DNA from 4 places in the Caulobacter segnis ATCC 21756 genome. Region 4 is predicted to be linked to each of the others. Evidence: predicted binding sites of a transcription regulator. Region 4 holds the regulator's gene; each other region holds the start of a gene.
What was found. Region 4 encodes LexA, which represses DNA repair genes until DNA is damaged. Its sites were predicted from a motif close to ATGTTCNCNANNTGTTCT; they were not measured.
Positions count from the first base shown of each region.

Region 1: CSEG_RS04245 (DUF72 domain-containing protein) is a predicted target of LexA. The motif match lies at 1,749-1,766, and genes of this name have one in related genera.
Region 2: CSEG_RS07280 (ATP-dependent helicase) is a predicted target of LexA. The motif match lies at 2,633-2,650, and genes of this name have one in related genera.
Region 3: uvrA (excinuclease ABC subunit UvrA) is a predicted target of LexA. The motif match lies at 1,611-1,628, and genes of this name have one in related genera.

Region 1 covers NC_014100.1:909,763-913,581, forward strand. Annotated here, with positions in the region: gene CSEG_RS04240 (DUF1295 domain-containing protein) at 74-859, shown strand; gene CSEG_RS04245 (DUF72 domain-containing protein) at 990-1,742, opposite strand; gene CSEG_RS04250 (L-serine ammonia-lyase) at 1,942-3,330, opposite strand; gene CSEG_RS04255 (M28 family metallopeptidase) at 3,471-3,819, opposite strand, start outside.
Region 2 covers NC_014100.1:1,561,843-1,565,661, reverse strand. Annotated here, with positions in the region: gene CSEG_RS07315 (pyridoxal phosphate-dependent aminotransferase) at 1-82, shown strand, start outside; gene CSEG_RS07310 (glutathione S-transferase family protein) at 220-855, opposite strand; gene CSEG_RS07305 (glutathione S-transferase family protein) at 1,010-1,594, shown strand; gene CSEG_RS07300 (DUF4169 family protein) at 1,663-1,839, shown strand; gene CSEG_RS07295 (ribbon-helix-helix domain-containing protein) at 1,844-2,062, shown strand; gene CSEG_RS07290 (hypothetical protein) at 2,059-2,319, opposite strand; gene CSEG_RS07285 (flagellar basal body-associated FliL family protein) at 2,325-2,528, opposite strand; gene CSEG_RS07280 (ATP-dependent helicase) at 2,652-3,819, shown strand, end outside.
Region 3 covers NC_014100.1:1,188,593-1,192,411, reverse strand. Annotated here, with positions in the region: gene CSEG_RS22830 (hypothetical protein) at 58-207, opposite strand; gene CSEG_RS22825 (hypothetical protein) at 539-700, opposite strand; gene CSEG_RS05560 (hypothetical protein) at 812-1,465, opposite strand; gene uvrA (excinuclease ABC subunit UvrA) at 1,706-3,819, shown strand, end outside.
Region 4 covers NC_014100.1:2,396,357-2,400,175, forward strand. Annotated here, with positions in the region: gene trpC (indole-3-glycerol phosphate synthase TrpC) at 1-144, shown strand, start outside; gene CSEG_RS10985 (class I SAM-dependent methyltransferase) at 216-1,079, shown strand; gene lexA (transcriptional repressor LexA) at 1,251-1,949, shown strand; gene CSEG_RS10995 (isocitrate lyase/PEP mutase family protein) at 2,036-2,791, opposite strand; partial or broken gene CSEG_RS11000 (ComEC/Rec2 family competence protein) at 2,828-3,819, opposite strand, start outside.

The DNA.
Region 1 (3,819 bases), 1.5 Mb from region 4:
CCCCTAATGGGGAGGAAGAAATCCGTTTCGCCCCGCCGCCCGTATCAACCGCATCTTCCGCCCAGAGCCCTCCATGCCCCTCCTGACCGTCCTCGCCGTCAACGCCGCCGTCTCGGCGGTCGCGTTCCTGGTCCTATGGGCCGTCAGCCTGAGGACCCGGGACGTCAGCTTCATCGACGCCTGGTGGGGGCCGAGCATGGCGCTGCTAGCCTGGAGCACGCTGTTGCAGGGGCCGCATACCCCGCACGGGCTGCTGTTGACCGGGCTCTGCACCCTGTGGGCGGCGCGGCTGGGCGGGTATCTGTTCTGGCGCTGGCGCAAGCACGGCGCGGACCGCCGCTATGTCGCGATCTTCGCCCACTACGAGAAGACCAAGCGGTGGAACTTCGCCACCACCTCGCTGATCATCGTTTTCGGCCTACAGGCGGTGCTGGGCTATGTCGTCGCCCTGCCGGTGCAGTTGGGGCAAGGGCCGGGCGCGCTGGGCGCGCTGGCCTATGCTGGCGCGGCGCTGGCCATCGTCGGCATCCTGTTCGAGACCATCGGCGACGCCCAGCTCACCGCCTTCAAGGCCAATCCGGACAACGCCGGCAAGGTCATGGACCAGGGCCTGTGGCGCTACACTCGCCACCCGAACTATTTCGGCGACGCCTGCGTCTGGTGGGGTCTCTACCTGATCGCCGCCGAGACGGGCCTGGGCGCCTGGGCGCTGCCGGGTCCGGTGCTGATCACCTTCCTGCTGACCAAGTGGAGCGGCGTGCCGACCACCGAGGGCAAGATGAAGAAGTCCAAGCCGGGCTATGCGGAGTACGTGGCGCGGACCAGCGGGTTCGTGCCGTGGTTTCCGAAGAAGGTCTAGCGCCCCCTCCGTCGCGCCGCGTATCCGCGTCGCGCCACCTCCCCCGCTTGGCGGGTGAGGAGGACCCTGCATCCTCCCTCGTGTAACGGGGGAGGTGGATCGGCGCGAAGCGCCGAGACGGAGGGGGCGCTTACGCCGCCCGCAGCTTCCCGATCAACGCCATCGCCGCCGCCGGATTGCGCACCTTCGCCCCGGCGATGAAGTAGGCGAACACGTCCCCGCGCTGGGCCCATTCCCGGGCCTGCTTGGCGATCCCGTCCAGCTCGTCCGAGGTCATGCCCGTCGGCTCGTCCGGCTTGCTCGACATCAGGCGGGCGTAGGTGAAGTCGGCGGTGGGCTGGTCGATGCAGGGCCAGGTCGGCTCCTCGTCGTCGACGGCGTAGACGATGGCCGCGCCGTACTGGGCGGCCAGATCGTAGAACTCCTGGCAGGCGAAGGTCGGGCTGCGGACCTCCAGCGCGTGGCGCAGCCGCAGGCCCTTCAACTCCTTCGGCAGCAATTTGAGGAAACCCTCGAAATCCGCCGGATCGAACTTCTTGGTCGCCATGAACTGCCAGTTGATAGGGCCAAGCTTCGGGCCCAGTTCCTCGAGCCCCTGGGACAGGAATTTCTCGAGCGAGTCGTTGTTCTCCGACAGCACGCGGCGGTTGGTGCAGAACCGGCTGGCCTTGACCGAGAACACGAAGTCGTCCGGCGTCTCGTCGCGCCACTTCTGCCAGCTGTTGGGCTTGCAGGTCGAATAGTAGGTGCCGTTGATCTCGATGCTGGTCAGCTTGGACGAGGCGTATTTCAGCTCGTCCTTCTGCTTGAGATCGTCGGGATAGAAGGTCCCGCGCCAGGGCTCGAACGTCCAGCCGCCGATGCCGGTTCGGATCTTGCCCATGTGCGGATGTTCCCTTGATGTTCTCGCGGAAATTAGGCGAGGTTTCGCGGGGCGTCGAGAGACAATAGCGCCCCCTCCGTCACGATGCTGACGCATCGTGACACCTCCCCCGCGATGCGGGTGAGGACGAGCTTCATCCTCCCCCCGTGCAACGGGGGAGGGGGACCGCGAAGCGGTGGAGGGGGCGCTCACGAGGTCCTCAACACTCCACCCGGTTCACCGACAGCCCCACGGCCAGACCCCCCATCGAGGTCTCCTTGTAGATCTCGTTCATGTCCTCGCCGGTGCGCTTCATCGTGGCGATGACTTTATCCAGAGACACCGAGTGCTGGCCGTCGCCCAGCAGGGCTAGGCGGGCGGCGTCGATGGCCTTGATGGCGCCCATGGCGTTGCGTTCGATGCAGGGGATCTGGACCAGGCCGCCGATCGGGTCGCAGGTGAGGCCGAGGTTGTGCTCCATGCCGATCTCGGCGGCGTTCTCGATCTGGGCGTTGGTCCCGCCCAGCGCAGCCGCCAGGCCCGCCGCCGCCATCGAACAGGCCACGCCCACCTCGCCCTGGCAGCCGACCTCGGCGCCGCTGATCGAGGCGTTGCGCTTGTAGAGCGCGCCGATCGCCGCGGCCGTCAGCAGGAAGGTCCGCACCTGCTCGGGCGAGCCGTTGTGGAAGCGGACGAAGAACCGCAGCACCGCCGGGATCAGCCCGGCCGCGCCGTTGGTCGGGGCGGTGACGACGCGGCCGCCGGCGGCGTTCTCCTCGTTGACCGCCATGGCCCACAGGTTGACGAAGTCCATGGCCGCCAAGGGATCGCTGATCTGGCGCTCCATCCGGCCCTGGATGGTCTGGTGGATCTGCCGGGCGCGGCGCTTGACGGTCAGGCCGCCGGGCAGGACCCCGTCCTGGCGCATGCCGCGATCGATGCAGGCCTCCATGGCCCCGAAGACGCGGTCGAGCCCGGCGTTCATCTCGCCTTCGCTCATCCGCGCCTGCTCATTGGCGGCCATGACCTGGGCGATGGTCAGCTTGGCCCCCTCGGCGCGTTCCAGCAGGTCGGCCGAGCTCTCGAACGGGTAGGGGACGGCGGGGCCGTCCTCGGGCGGGGTGTTGCGGCCCATCTCGCTCTCGTCACGGACGAAGCCGCCGCCGATCGAGAAATAGGTCCGCTCGGCCAGCGGCGCGCCGGCCTTATCATAGGCCACGAAGGTCAGGCCGTTGGGATGCTGCGGCAGCCGTTCGTGGCCCAGCCAGACGATGTCCTTGGCCTCGTCGAAGGCGATGTCGACCTCGCCGCCCAGCTTCAGCGACTGGTTGGCCTGCACGTCCAAAAGCGCCGCCTCGCCCGCGTCGGGATCAAGGTCGGCGGGGATGAAACCCAGCAGGCCCAGGATCACCGCGCGGTCGGTGGCGTGGCCACGCCCGGTCAGGGCCAGGGACGCGTAGAGGCGCGTTTCGACCCTTGCGATCTTCTCCAGGTCGCCCGCCGCCCGCAGCCGCGCCACGAACAGCCCGGCCGCTGTCATCGGCCCCATGGTGTGGCTGCTCGACGGGCCGACGCCGAGTTTGAAGAGGTCGAAGACGGAGGTGGTCATGGGGTGCTTCGCGTCAAAATAAACTTGTCATCCCGGCCGCAGCGAAGCGGAGAGCCGGGACCCAGGGGCAACCGCGGTGCGCCGGCCCTGGGTCCCGGATAGCCTCTACGAGGCTTCCGGGATGACAAGAAAAGTTAGGCCTACTTCCGCTGCGCCGCCGTGGCGTCGCGCAGGGCCTTGAACTCCGAGCCGGCCTGCCACTGCGGCCAGACGCGGCTGTTGGCGAGGTCGGCGCCGATCTCGTAGACGAGGCCGATATCGGCGGCCTGGCCGGTGAGATCCCAGTCGGGCGACCATTCGTCGGCCGGCTGGTGGTAGCGCTTCTCGACGTAGTCATCTTCGGCCTTCTGACCGGCTTCCTTGCCGCCGTTGACGAGGTCCGTGCCCGAGCCGATCGAGATGGCCGGCACGCCGCGCTTGGCGAACGGGAAGTGGTCCGAGCGGTAGAAGTGGCCGGCCTGCGGGACCGGATCGGGCGAGAAGTAGCGG
Region 2 (3,819 bases), 830 kb from region 4:
CCGCATCAGCTACGCGACCAGCAGCGACGTCCTGGAAGACGCCTGCTCGCGCATCCAGCGCTTCTGCGCGGCGGTGAAGTAGGTTCTCGATAGATCCTCCCCCGCGATGCGGGGGAGGTGGCCCAAAGGGCCGGAGGGGGCCAGCTCGGCCTAAGCACCGCTTGCCCCCTCAGTCGCTCCGCGACAGCTCCCCCGCTCGCGGGGGAGCATCTTTATTCCCTACCCGTCAATCCAGTCGGTCAGCCCCTCGCGGGCATGGACCTCGCGCAGCGCCGGGCGCTGGCGGATGCGGTCGAGGTAGCGCTTGAGGTTCGGCCACTCGGTCGCGGGCTTGGGCATGTTGCGGCTCCAGCGGCACAGGATCGTGGCCAGCAGATCCATGCTCGTGAAGCGGTCGCCGACGATGTAGTCGCGACCGGCCAGATGGGCGTCAAGCCGCGCCAACCCCGCCTCGATCCGCGCGCGCGCCGCGGCCTGGACGGCCTCCTGGGCCTCGCCGCCGGCGGGCTCGTGCGGATAGAACCAGGCGCGGAAGTGCGGCTGGAAGCTGTTGGCCAGCCAGAGCGTCCAACTCAGATACTGCGCGCGCTCGGGCGAGCCGAGAGGCGGCGCGAAGCCCGCCTCCGGATGCCGTTCGGCCAGCAGGGTGGCGAGGCTGGCCATCTGCGTCACGGGCGCGCCGTCGACGATCAGCGTAGGAACCACGCCATCCGGATTGAGCGCCAGATACTCGGGCGTCTTGTGCTCGCCCTTGTCGAAATCCAGCAGCTTCAGCTCGAACGGGACGCCGAGCTCCAGCAGCATCCAGTGGATAGCCGTGCCGGCCGTGCTGGGCGAACCATAGAGGGTGTACATTCTCGAGCCTCCGCGCTGTCGCGGGGGATAGGCGTCTGGTTCTGGCCAACCGTCAATAAGGCGCCATGCTGCCAGATACGGGACCTGCAGCGGCGAGCCTCGCGCGCGGCGCCAAGACCGGCTCCCGCCCACAAATCAGACGGATGAAACCGCCATGCTGCCCCTGTTCCACGCGCCGCGCTCGCGATCGACGCGCTTTCTCTGGCTGCTGGAGGAACTGGGCGCGCCCTATGAGATCCGCAAGGTCGACATCTATCGCGCCGTCAGCAACACCGGCGCTCGGGACCCCAGCAATCCGCACCCGCACGGCCAGGTGCCCGCCCTGCTGGACGACGGCGTCCTGATCACCGAGTCGTCGGCGATCGCCCTCTACCTGACCGACAAGTTCCCGGCCGCCGGCCTGGGCCCCGTGGTGGGCGACCCGAAGCGAGGCCCCTACCTCTCCTGGCTGGCCTATTACGCCGGTGTGCTGGAGCCGGCGGTGACCAACCTGTGGAAGCAGCGCCAGGACGACCAGGACAAGGCGCAGTACCAGGCCATGGACGACCGGCTGCGCACGACGCTGGAGACCTCGCCCTGGCTGCTGGGTGACACCTTCTCGGCCGCCGACATCCTGTTCGTCAGCCTGCTGCAGTTCGCGCGCCAGATGCTGCCGCCGCACGAGGTCTATGACGAATGGCTGGCGCGGGCCAACGCCCGCCCGGCCCTCGCCCGCGCATTGGCCAAGGATGACGCCTAAGGCTTGCATCCGGCGGCGGTTCGTTCGATGACCTTTGAAGACCGATAAGCTTCGAGGTCCGGATCGCCATGGCCGACGTCGTCAATCTGAACCAAGCCCGCAAGGCCAAGGCCAAGGCCGACGACAAGGCCCGCGCCGCCGAGAACCGTGTCCGCTTTGGCCGCACGAAGGCGGAGAAATCGCTGGAAACCGCTCGCGCCGACAAACTCCGGCGTGAGCTGGACGGCGCCAAGCGCGAGGACTGAAGGCTTGGCCGGGTTGAAGAAGCGCTCGGTCAACCTGGCCGGCCACGCCACATCCCTCGCTCTGGAGCCTGAGTTCTGGGCGGTCTTGGAGCGGGCCGCGACGCGTGACGGCGCAAGCCTGGCGGCCCTGATCCAGCGGATCGACAACGCGCGCGGGGAGCGGCCCCTGGCCTCGGCCTGTCGGGTCTTCGCCCTGGCCGAAGCAGCCGCGGGCGCGACCTAGGCTCTAAGCTCCAGCTCGACCGTGGGCCGGCGCTGGGTCGGAAGCGTAGGCGGTTTGGGAATCGGGGCCTTGCGCAAGGTCTCCGGCAAGGTCGGCAGGCTCTGGCGCCACGAAGCGCCCTCTCCCGCCATGACGCCGAGCCACCAAGCGCCCCAGACCGCCAGCGCCAGGATCGCGACCACCAACGCCGCCACCCAAGCGCCGCCGCTGTCGCGTCGCCGCGCCTCAAGCCGACCCTGACGCGCCACCGCTGTCATGGCCTTCAACCGCCCGGCGCTTTTGGCGCGGGCGCGTCGGGCAGCTTTGGCGCCGACGCCGAAATGTTCACGTCGACCTGCTTCTTGGAGCTCATGCCGCCCGACCACATGAAGAAGGCGAGCACGGCGACGATCACCACCAACCCGCCGACGATGAAGGCCAAGGCGCCGTTGCCGCCGCCGCTATTGCTGCTGGTCTGTTCCGACATCACAATCTCCTGGCCTTGGCGGCCCGATTTCCATTGTCGGATCAACGACACGCCGCGCGGAGAGTTCCCGACGCAGACGGGTTAGGGCTTAAGCTCGGGCCCCGGTGTGCTACATATGTTCCCATGCATTCCGACGCCGACTCGCCAGAATTCCAGGATGAATTCCCGGGCGACCTCCCCGCTCCCCGTATTTCCGATCTCGCCCGGGCCAGGCCCCCGGCGGGCGCCGCGCCCGGCTATCTGGACGGCCTGAACCCCGAGCAGCGCGAGGCGGTGGAGACCACCGAGGGCCCGCTGCTCGTCCTGGCCGGCGCCGGCACAGGCAAGACCCGCGTGCTGACCACGCGCCTCGCCCACATCCTGGCCACCGGCCGCGCCCGTCCGTGGGAGCTGCTGGCGGTCACCTTCACCAACAAGGCAGCGCGCGAGATGCGCGAGCGGATCACCCACATCATCGGCCCGGAGGCCGAGGGCCTGCGGTGGCTTGGCACCTTCCACTCGGTCGCCGCCCAGATCCTGCGCCGGCACGCGGAGCTGATCGGGCTGAAGTCCAACTACACGATCATCGACACCGACGATCAGGAGCGCCTGCTCAAGCAGCTGATCGAGGCCGAGAACATCGACGCCAAGCGGTGGACCCCGCGGATCCTGTCGCAGATCATCGACGGCTGGAAGAACCGCGGCTGGACGCCCGACCGGGTCCCGACCAGCGAGGCCGGCGAGTTCGCCAACGGCAAGGGGATCACCCTCTATCGCCAGTACCAGGAGCGCCTGCGCATCCTGAACGCCTGCGACTTCGGCGACCTGCTGCTGCACAACATCAGCCTGTTCACCGGTCATCCCGACGTGCTGGACGAGTTCCAGCGCCGCTTCAAATACGTGATGGTCGACGAGTACCAAGACACCAACGTCGCCCAGTACCTGTGGCTGCGCCTGCTGGCCCAGGGCCGCCAGAACGTCTGCTGCGTGGGCGACGACGACCAGTCGATCTATGGCTGGCGTGGGGCCGAGGTCGACAACATCTTGCGGTTCGAGCGCGACTTCCCCGGCGCCAAGGTCGTGCGGCTGGAGCGCAACTACCGCTCGACCGAGCACATCCTGGCCGCGGCCTCGGGCCTGATCACCACCAACAAGGGGCGCCTGGGCAAGACGCTGTGGACCGAGGCCAAGGGCGGCGAGAAGGTCAAGGTCAGCGGCGTCTGGGACGGCGAGGCCGAGAGCCGCCTGGTCGCCGACGAGATCGAGCGCGCCAAGAAGGCCGGCCGCAAGTACAGCCAGATGGCCATCCTGG
Region 3 (3,819 bases), 1.2 Mb from region 4:
GGATGGCGAGGTTAGTACGGCCGCGGCCGGCGTTCGGCAAGCTGAGCCGGCGCCAGCCTAGGGCGTCATGTTGCGCAGGACCCAGAGCAGCGACCCGACGCCGCCCAGGAACACCAGCCCATCGATAATGACCGAACGCGGCTTGGCGGTGTTCAGAGCCTTGAACGCCTCGCGCTTAGCGTCTTGTTTGGCGGAGTCCTGCGACATGACGAGCGTGTTTCCGACGGCCTCGAACCCCAGGCCCGATCGCAAACGTTTTCAGAAATCACGCTGAACAGGCGGCTTCGAAAGAAGGTTGAGCAAAAGCGAACGCCCCCAGGCTGGGTCAACGCCGTACTCCTCGGAGGCGCTCTTCCTCGCCGGGCGCCGAGCTCATCAAAAGCTTATAGCCTTGATTCCATTCGAATAATTTTGGCGTTCGGCGACGTCTGTCGTTCCAACATCGCTGTCGTGAGGGCGTCCGCCGCAGGACCGCGACCTGGTGTCGCGGGACAGATCACGTGACCCCGATCGCGCCGCCCCCGCGGCGAGAGCGCCTCTAGTTGGGCGCCATGCCGCACAGCACCCAAACCAGCGCCCCAACGCCGCTGACGAACACCAGTCCATCGATGACCACGGAGCGCGGCTTGGGGGGACGGAGGGCGTTGAACGCGTAGTGCTTGGCTTCCTGATTGGCGCTTGCGGCCTCTTTCTTGGCCATGGCTCCAGTCCCTCTCCGGCGGGCCACAACTCGACCCAAGATGGAGCTGTAGCGCACCGGTCCTTGAAGAACCCGCTTCCAAACAGGGTTTAGGAAGTCCGAACGCCCAAGTCATGGGCAAGCGCCCTGGCGTAGCACGGTCAATGTCGACGGATCAGCCTTGCGCATCCGGTCGTAGGCTCGGCAGAGGTCGCGACGCCGACGCTTGTCGTCGGCCGAAGTGGATGGCCTTCGGGGGCCGAACTGGTGGACCTCCCACTTCCGCTCGTCGATCGGGCCGATGAATGTCGGCGACGGGCGCTTGTCTGGCCTTTTCCCCCAGGCCTCGTGGCAAGCATCCTTCTCCTCCGGCGTCATATGCTCGCTGGTCTGGCCGAGGCAGGCGCGGCGAAAGCGTCCGGCGCCCATGGCCGGATTACCCTCCAGCAGCCGCCAGCGATCGACGGCCTCGGGATCGACGCGCCACTCGGGATCGACGGAAAGCGCGGGCGACAAGGCGGGGTCGACGGCGGCGGGCCGCCCTTCACCCTCCGAGACCGTAGACCTTGAGGGCACTCGCGCCGCCGACCGCGCGCCAGCCGCCGCGCGGCTCCGCGGCGGCGGGGTCCGCTTCCGAGGATGTTCAAGCTCCAGGATGATCACCGGCGCCTCTTCCACCAGCGGCGGCGAGCCTTCGATCATCAGCAGCGCGCCTAGGATCAGGGCGTTGATCAGCACGCCGCCCGAGAGGGCGACCCAGCGCCTGGACCACTTCCCCCGCGCCATCCCCGCCCCTCCGGCCAAGCTGACGGGGAGAACGCGGGTCGATGGCGTCGCTTTCGCGGCGATCCCATGGCGAAGGGCGCCTTATTGGCCAGCCCCACTGCTGACATCCGCTGTCAGCAGAAGCTTGGCCTCGCGTGCGCGACATTTGTTCGCATCTTGTTCTTGTGTTAATTCGCAGTTCGAGCCCTACATATAGCCGCTGCGCCGCCACCAACTGGGCGGCCCAACGTTCCGGAAAACATGGCCGAGCAACTGAACTTCATCCGCGTTCGCGGCGCCCGTGAGCACAATCTCAAGGACGTCAGCGTCGACATCCCCCGTGGCGAGCTGGTCGTGCTGACCGGCCTGTCGGGCTCGGGGAAGTCTTCGCTCGCTTTCGACACGATCTACGCCGAGGGGCAGCGCCGCTACGTGGAGAGCCTGTCGGCCTACGCGCGCCAGTTCCTGGAGCTGATGAGCAAGCCGGACGTCGACCTGATCGAGGGTCTGTCGCCCGCGATCTCGATCGAGCAGAAGACCACCAGCCGCAATCCGCGCTCGACCGTCGGCACGGTGACCGAGATCCACGACTACATGCGCCTGCTGTGGGCGCGGGTCGGGGTCCCCTACTCGCCCGCCACCGGCCTGCCGATCGAGAGCCAGACCATCAGCCAGATGGTCGACAAGATCACCGCCCTGCCCGAAGGCACGCGCCTCTACCTGCTGGCCCCCGTCGTTCGCGACCGCAAGGGCGAGTACCGGAAGGAGATCGCCGAGTGGCAGAAGGCCGGCTTCCAGCGGCTGAAGATCGACGGCGAGTTCTATCCGATCGAGGACGCCCCGGCGCTCGACAAGAAGTTCAAGCACGACATCGACGTGGTCGTGGACCGCGTGGTGACCAAGCCCGACATGGAGCAGCGCCTGGCCGACTCCATCGAACAGGCCCTGCGCCTGGCCGACGGTCTGGCCGTGGCCGAGTTCGCCACCATCGAGGAGGGCGAGAAGGAGCCGCGCCGCATACTGTTCTCGGAACGCTTCGCCTGCCCGGTCAGCGGCTTCACGATCGCCGAGATCGAGCCGCGGCTGTTCTCGTTCAACAATCCGGCGGGCGCCTGCCCGGCCTGCGACGGCCTGGGCGCGAAGCTGGCCTTCGACGCCGACCTCGTCATCCCCGACAAGGATAAGAGCCTGCACAAGGGCGCCGTCGCGCCTTGGGCGAAAGGTCCTTCACCGCTCTACACCCAGACCCTGCAGGCCCTGGCCCGGCACTACGGCTTCTCGATGGACGAGCCGTGGCACAAGCTGTCGCCAGACGCCAAGGACGTGGTCCTGAACGGCTCGCGCGGGACCAAGATCAAGTTCGTCTATGACGACAACGCCCGGAAGTACGAGGTCGAGAAGCCCTTCGAGGGCGTGCTGCCGAACCTGGAGCGCCGCTGGCGCGAGACGGACAGCTCGTGGGTCCGTGAAGAGCTGGGCCGCTACCAGTCCGACACCCCGTGCGAGACCTGCCACGGCAAGCGCCTGAAGCCCGAGGCCCTGGCCGTCAAGATCGACGCCAAGGACATCGCCGAGGTCTCGAACCTCGCGATCCGCCCGGCCCGCGACTGGTTCACCGCCCTCGAGGGCAAGCTGACCGACAAGCAGATGGAGATCGCCCGGCGGATCCTGAAGGAGATCAACGATCGCCTGCGGTTCCTGGTCGACGTGGGCCTGGACTATCTGAACCTCTCGCGCGGCTCGGGCACTCTGTCGGGCGGCGAGAGCCAGCGCATCCGCCTGGCCAGCCAGATCGGCTCGGGCCTGACCGGCGTGCTCTACGTGCTGGACGAGCCGTCGATCGGCCTGCACCAGCGCGACAACACCCGTCTGCTGACCTCGCTGCAGGGCCTGCGGGACCTCGGCAACTCGGTGCTGGTCGTCGAGCACGACGAAGAGGCGATCCTGACCGCCGACTACGTCATCGACATGGGGCCGGCCGCCGGCGTCCACGGCGGCGAGATCGTCGCCCAGGGCACCCCCGAGCAGATCATGGCCAACCCCAACAGCGTCACCGGCCAGTACCTGACCGGCGTGCGCGAGATCGAGGTGCCGGAACAACGCCGTCCGATCAGCAAGAAGAAGGTGCTGAAGGTCGTCGGCGCGACGGGCAATAACCTCAAGGGCGTCACGGCGGAGATCCCGGTCGGCACGTTCACCTGCATCACCGGCGTGTCGGGCGGCGGCAAGTCGACCTTCACGATCGAGACGCTCTACAAGGCGGCCGCCCGCCGGCTGAACAACGCCAGCGACGCCCCCGCCCCGCACGAGCGGATCGAGGGGCTGGAGCACTTCGACAAGGTCATCGACATCGACCAGTCGCCGATCGGCCGCAC
Region 4 (3,819 bases):
GCCCTCCTGGTCACCGAGAGCGGCGTCTTCACCCACGACGACGCGGTGCGGATGGAGGCGGCCGGCGCCAAGGCCATGCTGGTCGGCGAGAGCCTGATGCGGCACGCCGACGTTACGGCCGCCACCAAGACACTAATCGGCTGACCATCCGGCGATGGTTGGCCCAGGACCACAGGCTCTCTAGGGTCTGGTCGCCTCGAACGAAGAGGAATCGGATGCAGGCTTTCCTGACCGCGCTACGCAACGCCACCCCCGCGCCCTTGCGACCGGCGCTCGGCCGCCTACGTCGCGCCCTGGCGCCGCCGCGCGTCTCCGCAGCGCCCGCCGAGCTCCCTGAGCCTGCTGACGTCGACGCCGTGACCGCGCCCCAGGAGCTTTGGCACCTGGTGGGCGCGGCCGACGCGGACTTCGTGCGCGTGGGCCAGGAGTTCAAGCGCCTGTTCATCGAGGCCGGCCTGCAGCCCCACCACGCCATCCTCGACGTCGGCTGCGGCATTGGCCGCGCCGCCGCGCCGCTGGTCAACTATCTGGATGAAAACGGCCGATACGCCGGCTTCGACGTGATGGCCGAGGCGATCGACTGGTGCAAAGCCAATATCGCCGTCGGCGACCCACGATTCGACTTCGCGCACGCCGATATGCGCAGCGATCGCTACAATCCGGCCGGATCGCAACCCGCCAGCGCCTATGTCTTCCCCTATCCGGACGCCAGCTTCGATTACGTCTGGCTGGGCTCGGTGTTCACTCACCTGCTGGCGGCCGATCAGGCCCAGTTCGCGCGCGAGATCGCCCGGGTGCTCAAGCCGGGCGGGATCAGCATCGTCTCCTGGTATCTGATCGACGAGGAGGCCCGCGCCAACACCGGCAACGGCCAGATCGCCTTCGACTTTGTCCATCCGCTGGATGGTTGCTGGACCGCCACCCCGGACCTGCCGGAAGCCGTGATCGGATACGACCTCGAACCGGTCCTGGCGCAATACGACGCCCTGGGACTTGAGGTGCTCAATCCGGCGCTGGGCGTCTGGCGGCGACAGCCCCTGCAGGACCAGGACATCGTCATCGCGCGCAAACGCGCCTGAAGGCTTTCGTTAAGCTTTTGATTCTTGGCGACATTTACCTATATCTCCGCCCTAGCCTTTGATTTTGCTGATGTTTTTACCCGCGAGAGGCGCAGACTTGACTTTAACCCGGAACGCCTAGAGAACATTCGAAAGGTTTGCGGTTTGTTCCGCGCTCCATTCGAGGTCGAGATGCTCACCCGCAAGCAGCACGAATTGCTGATGTTCATCCACGAGCGGATCAAGGAGACGGGCGTCTCCCCGTCGTTCGACGAGATGAAGGAGGCCCTGGACCTGGCTTCCAAGTCCGGGATCCACCGGCTGATCACGGCCCTGGAGGAGCGTGGCTTCATCCGTCGTCTGGCCCATCGGGCCCGGGCGCTCGAAGTGGTGAAGCTGCCGCAGCAGGCCACGACCGCCGCCCCGCCGAAGGGGCGCGGCGCGTTCCGTCCGCAGGTGTTCGAAGGCGGCGGGACCCCGCCTCCGGCCGCGACGGCGCCCGCCAACGACAGCCGCGAACTGCCGATCCTGGGCCGCATCGCCGCCGGCACGCCGATCGACGCCATCCAGCATGAACGCGAGCGCCTGCCGGTGCCGGAAGCCATGTTGGGCGGCGGCGAGCACTATGTTCTCGAGGTGCAGGGGGACTCGATGATCGAGGCCGGCATCCTCGACGGCGACTACGTCATCATCAAGAAGGGCGACACCGCCACGTCGGGCGAGATCGTCGTCGCCCTGGTCGGCGAGGAAGCCACTCTCAAGCGCCTGCGCAAGAAGGGCGGCTCGATCGCTCTGGAAGCCGCCAACCCCAAGTACGAGACCCGCATCTTTGGCCCCGACCAGGTCGAGGTCCAGGGCAAGCTGGTGGGCCTGATCCGCCGCTATCACTGAGATCCAACGCCGCGAAGGGAAACAATCTCCGAAAATTGGCCCCGACCTCAGGCGAGGATCGGGGCCTTTTCGTATCGGGGCTGGCGCTACAACCGCCCCTCCTCCGCCAAGCGCTTCGTCGCGGCGTCGAAACCCTTCCAGGCGGCGGCGGCCAGCGCGCCGCCCGTGCTGACCCGGCGCGCGCCCAAGGCGGCTGCGCTCGCGACCGTCATTTCGGGCCCCCAAAGCAGGACATTGACCGGCTTGGGCGCGACGGCCTGGACAACGGCCTTGATCTCTTCCGGATCGGTGACCGCCGGCGCGTAGAGGCAGTCGGCGCCGGCCTCGGCATAGGCTTTCAGGCGTTCCAGAATCTGGCCGAGATCGCGCACGCCGCGCAGGTAGCCCTCCGCGCGGCCAACCAGGACAACGTCCTCGCCCGAGGCGTCGATCGCGCGCCGCGCCGCCCTCAGCCGCTCCACGGCCGTGGGAAGGTCATAAAGGGTCGAGCCGGACCAATCCTCGATCGAGAGGCCCGCGACGCCGGCGTCGATCGCCAGGGCCACATTCTCCGCCACGCCTTCAGGCGTATCGGAAAAGCCGTTCTCGAAATCGGCGTTCACCGGCAGGTCGGTCGCCGCGCAGAGCGCGCGCAGGTGGTCGATGACCTCGTCCCGCGTAAGTTGCCCGTCATCCTTGCCCATGGACCACGCCGCGCCAGCGCTGGTCGAGGCCAGGGCCTTGAAACCCAGCTTCTCCAGCCGGCGCGCGCTGCCGGCGTCCCAGGGATTGGGAAGCGCAAAGCAACCCTCGGCGTGCAGCGCGCGGAACGCCGCGCGGCGAGCGGAGAAGGGATTGGACATGGCGACGTCTCCAGACATGAACGCTTTCCCTGACGCCTAGCGCTGGCCGACGTCATCCGGTGTCAGCAGGCGACTCCAAGGACGCTCGCCGCGCAAGGGCTGGGCCCAGACGATCCGCCAGCCATCCCCGCGATGGTAGAGCTCGGCGGCGCCGCCTTGGGAGAAATCCTCAGCTGTCAGCAGGACGGTGTCCTCGCACAGAGGCGGCGTGCGGACGGGCGCCGGCCCGCGGATCACCACGACCTCGCTGTTGACACATAGGCCCGACAAGGTCTCCGCGTCGGGCGTCCCGCGGCTCCAAGCCAGCGACAGTCGCACCGGCGCGCCCAGGGCCGGCGTGCAGATCCGCTTGTCGCAGGCGTAGAGGCTCCAGGTCGCAGGGGTCAGGCCCCGCCGCCGCGCCCACAGTTCCGCTCCGAACCGCTTGGCGTCCGTCCGCAGCAGCACGGCGGCGTCGCCCGATCGCACGGCGGCCGTTGCCCCGTCGGCGGCGATCCAGGCGTCCGGCGGCACGGGTCTAGGCCAAAGCGCGACGGCAAGGGCCATGGGCGCGCCGATCCAGCGCAGCCGACCCTTCCAGAGGCAAAGGATCATCAGCCCCAGAAAGGCGATGACCAGCACCTGCGGCGGCGCGCTCGCAACGATCCTCTGTGCGCCATGGGCGTCGGCGAAGCCGTTGGCGACATCGACCATCGCGTCCACGCCCCAGCCCGCCACGGCCAGGAACGGCCCGCCGAGGCCGAAAGGCTCCAGCAGCGTGCCAATCGCCAGGAAGGGCATGATCACGAACGAGGACAGCGGTGCGACCGCCAGGTTGGCCGGAAGCCCCCATACCGCGACCCGATTGAAGTGCTGCATGGCGAACGGCGCGGTGGCCAGGCCCGCGACGAGGCTGGCGGCGACGCTGGCGGCGAGCCACGTGATCCCCGCCTGCGGCCAGCGAATCCACCAGGGCGTGGAGATCTCCTTGACCGGGCGCGGCCAGCCCTCGGCCAAAGCCACCAAGGCCGCGGTGGCGGCGAACGACA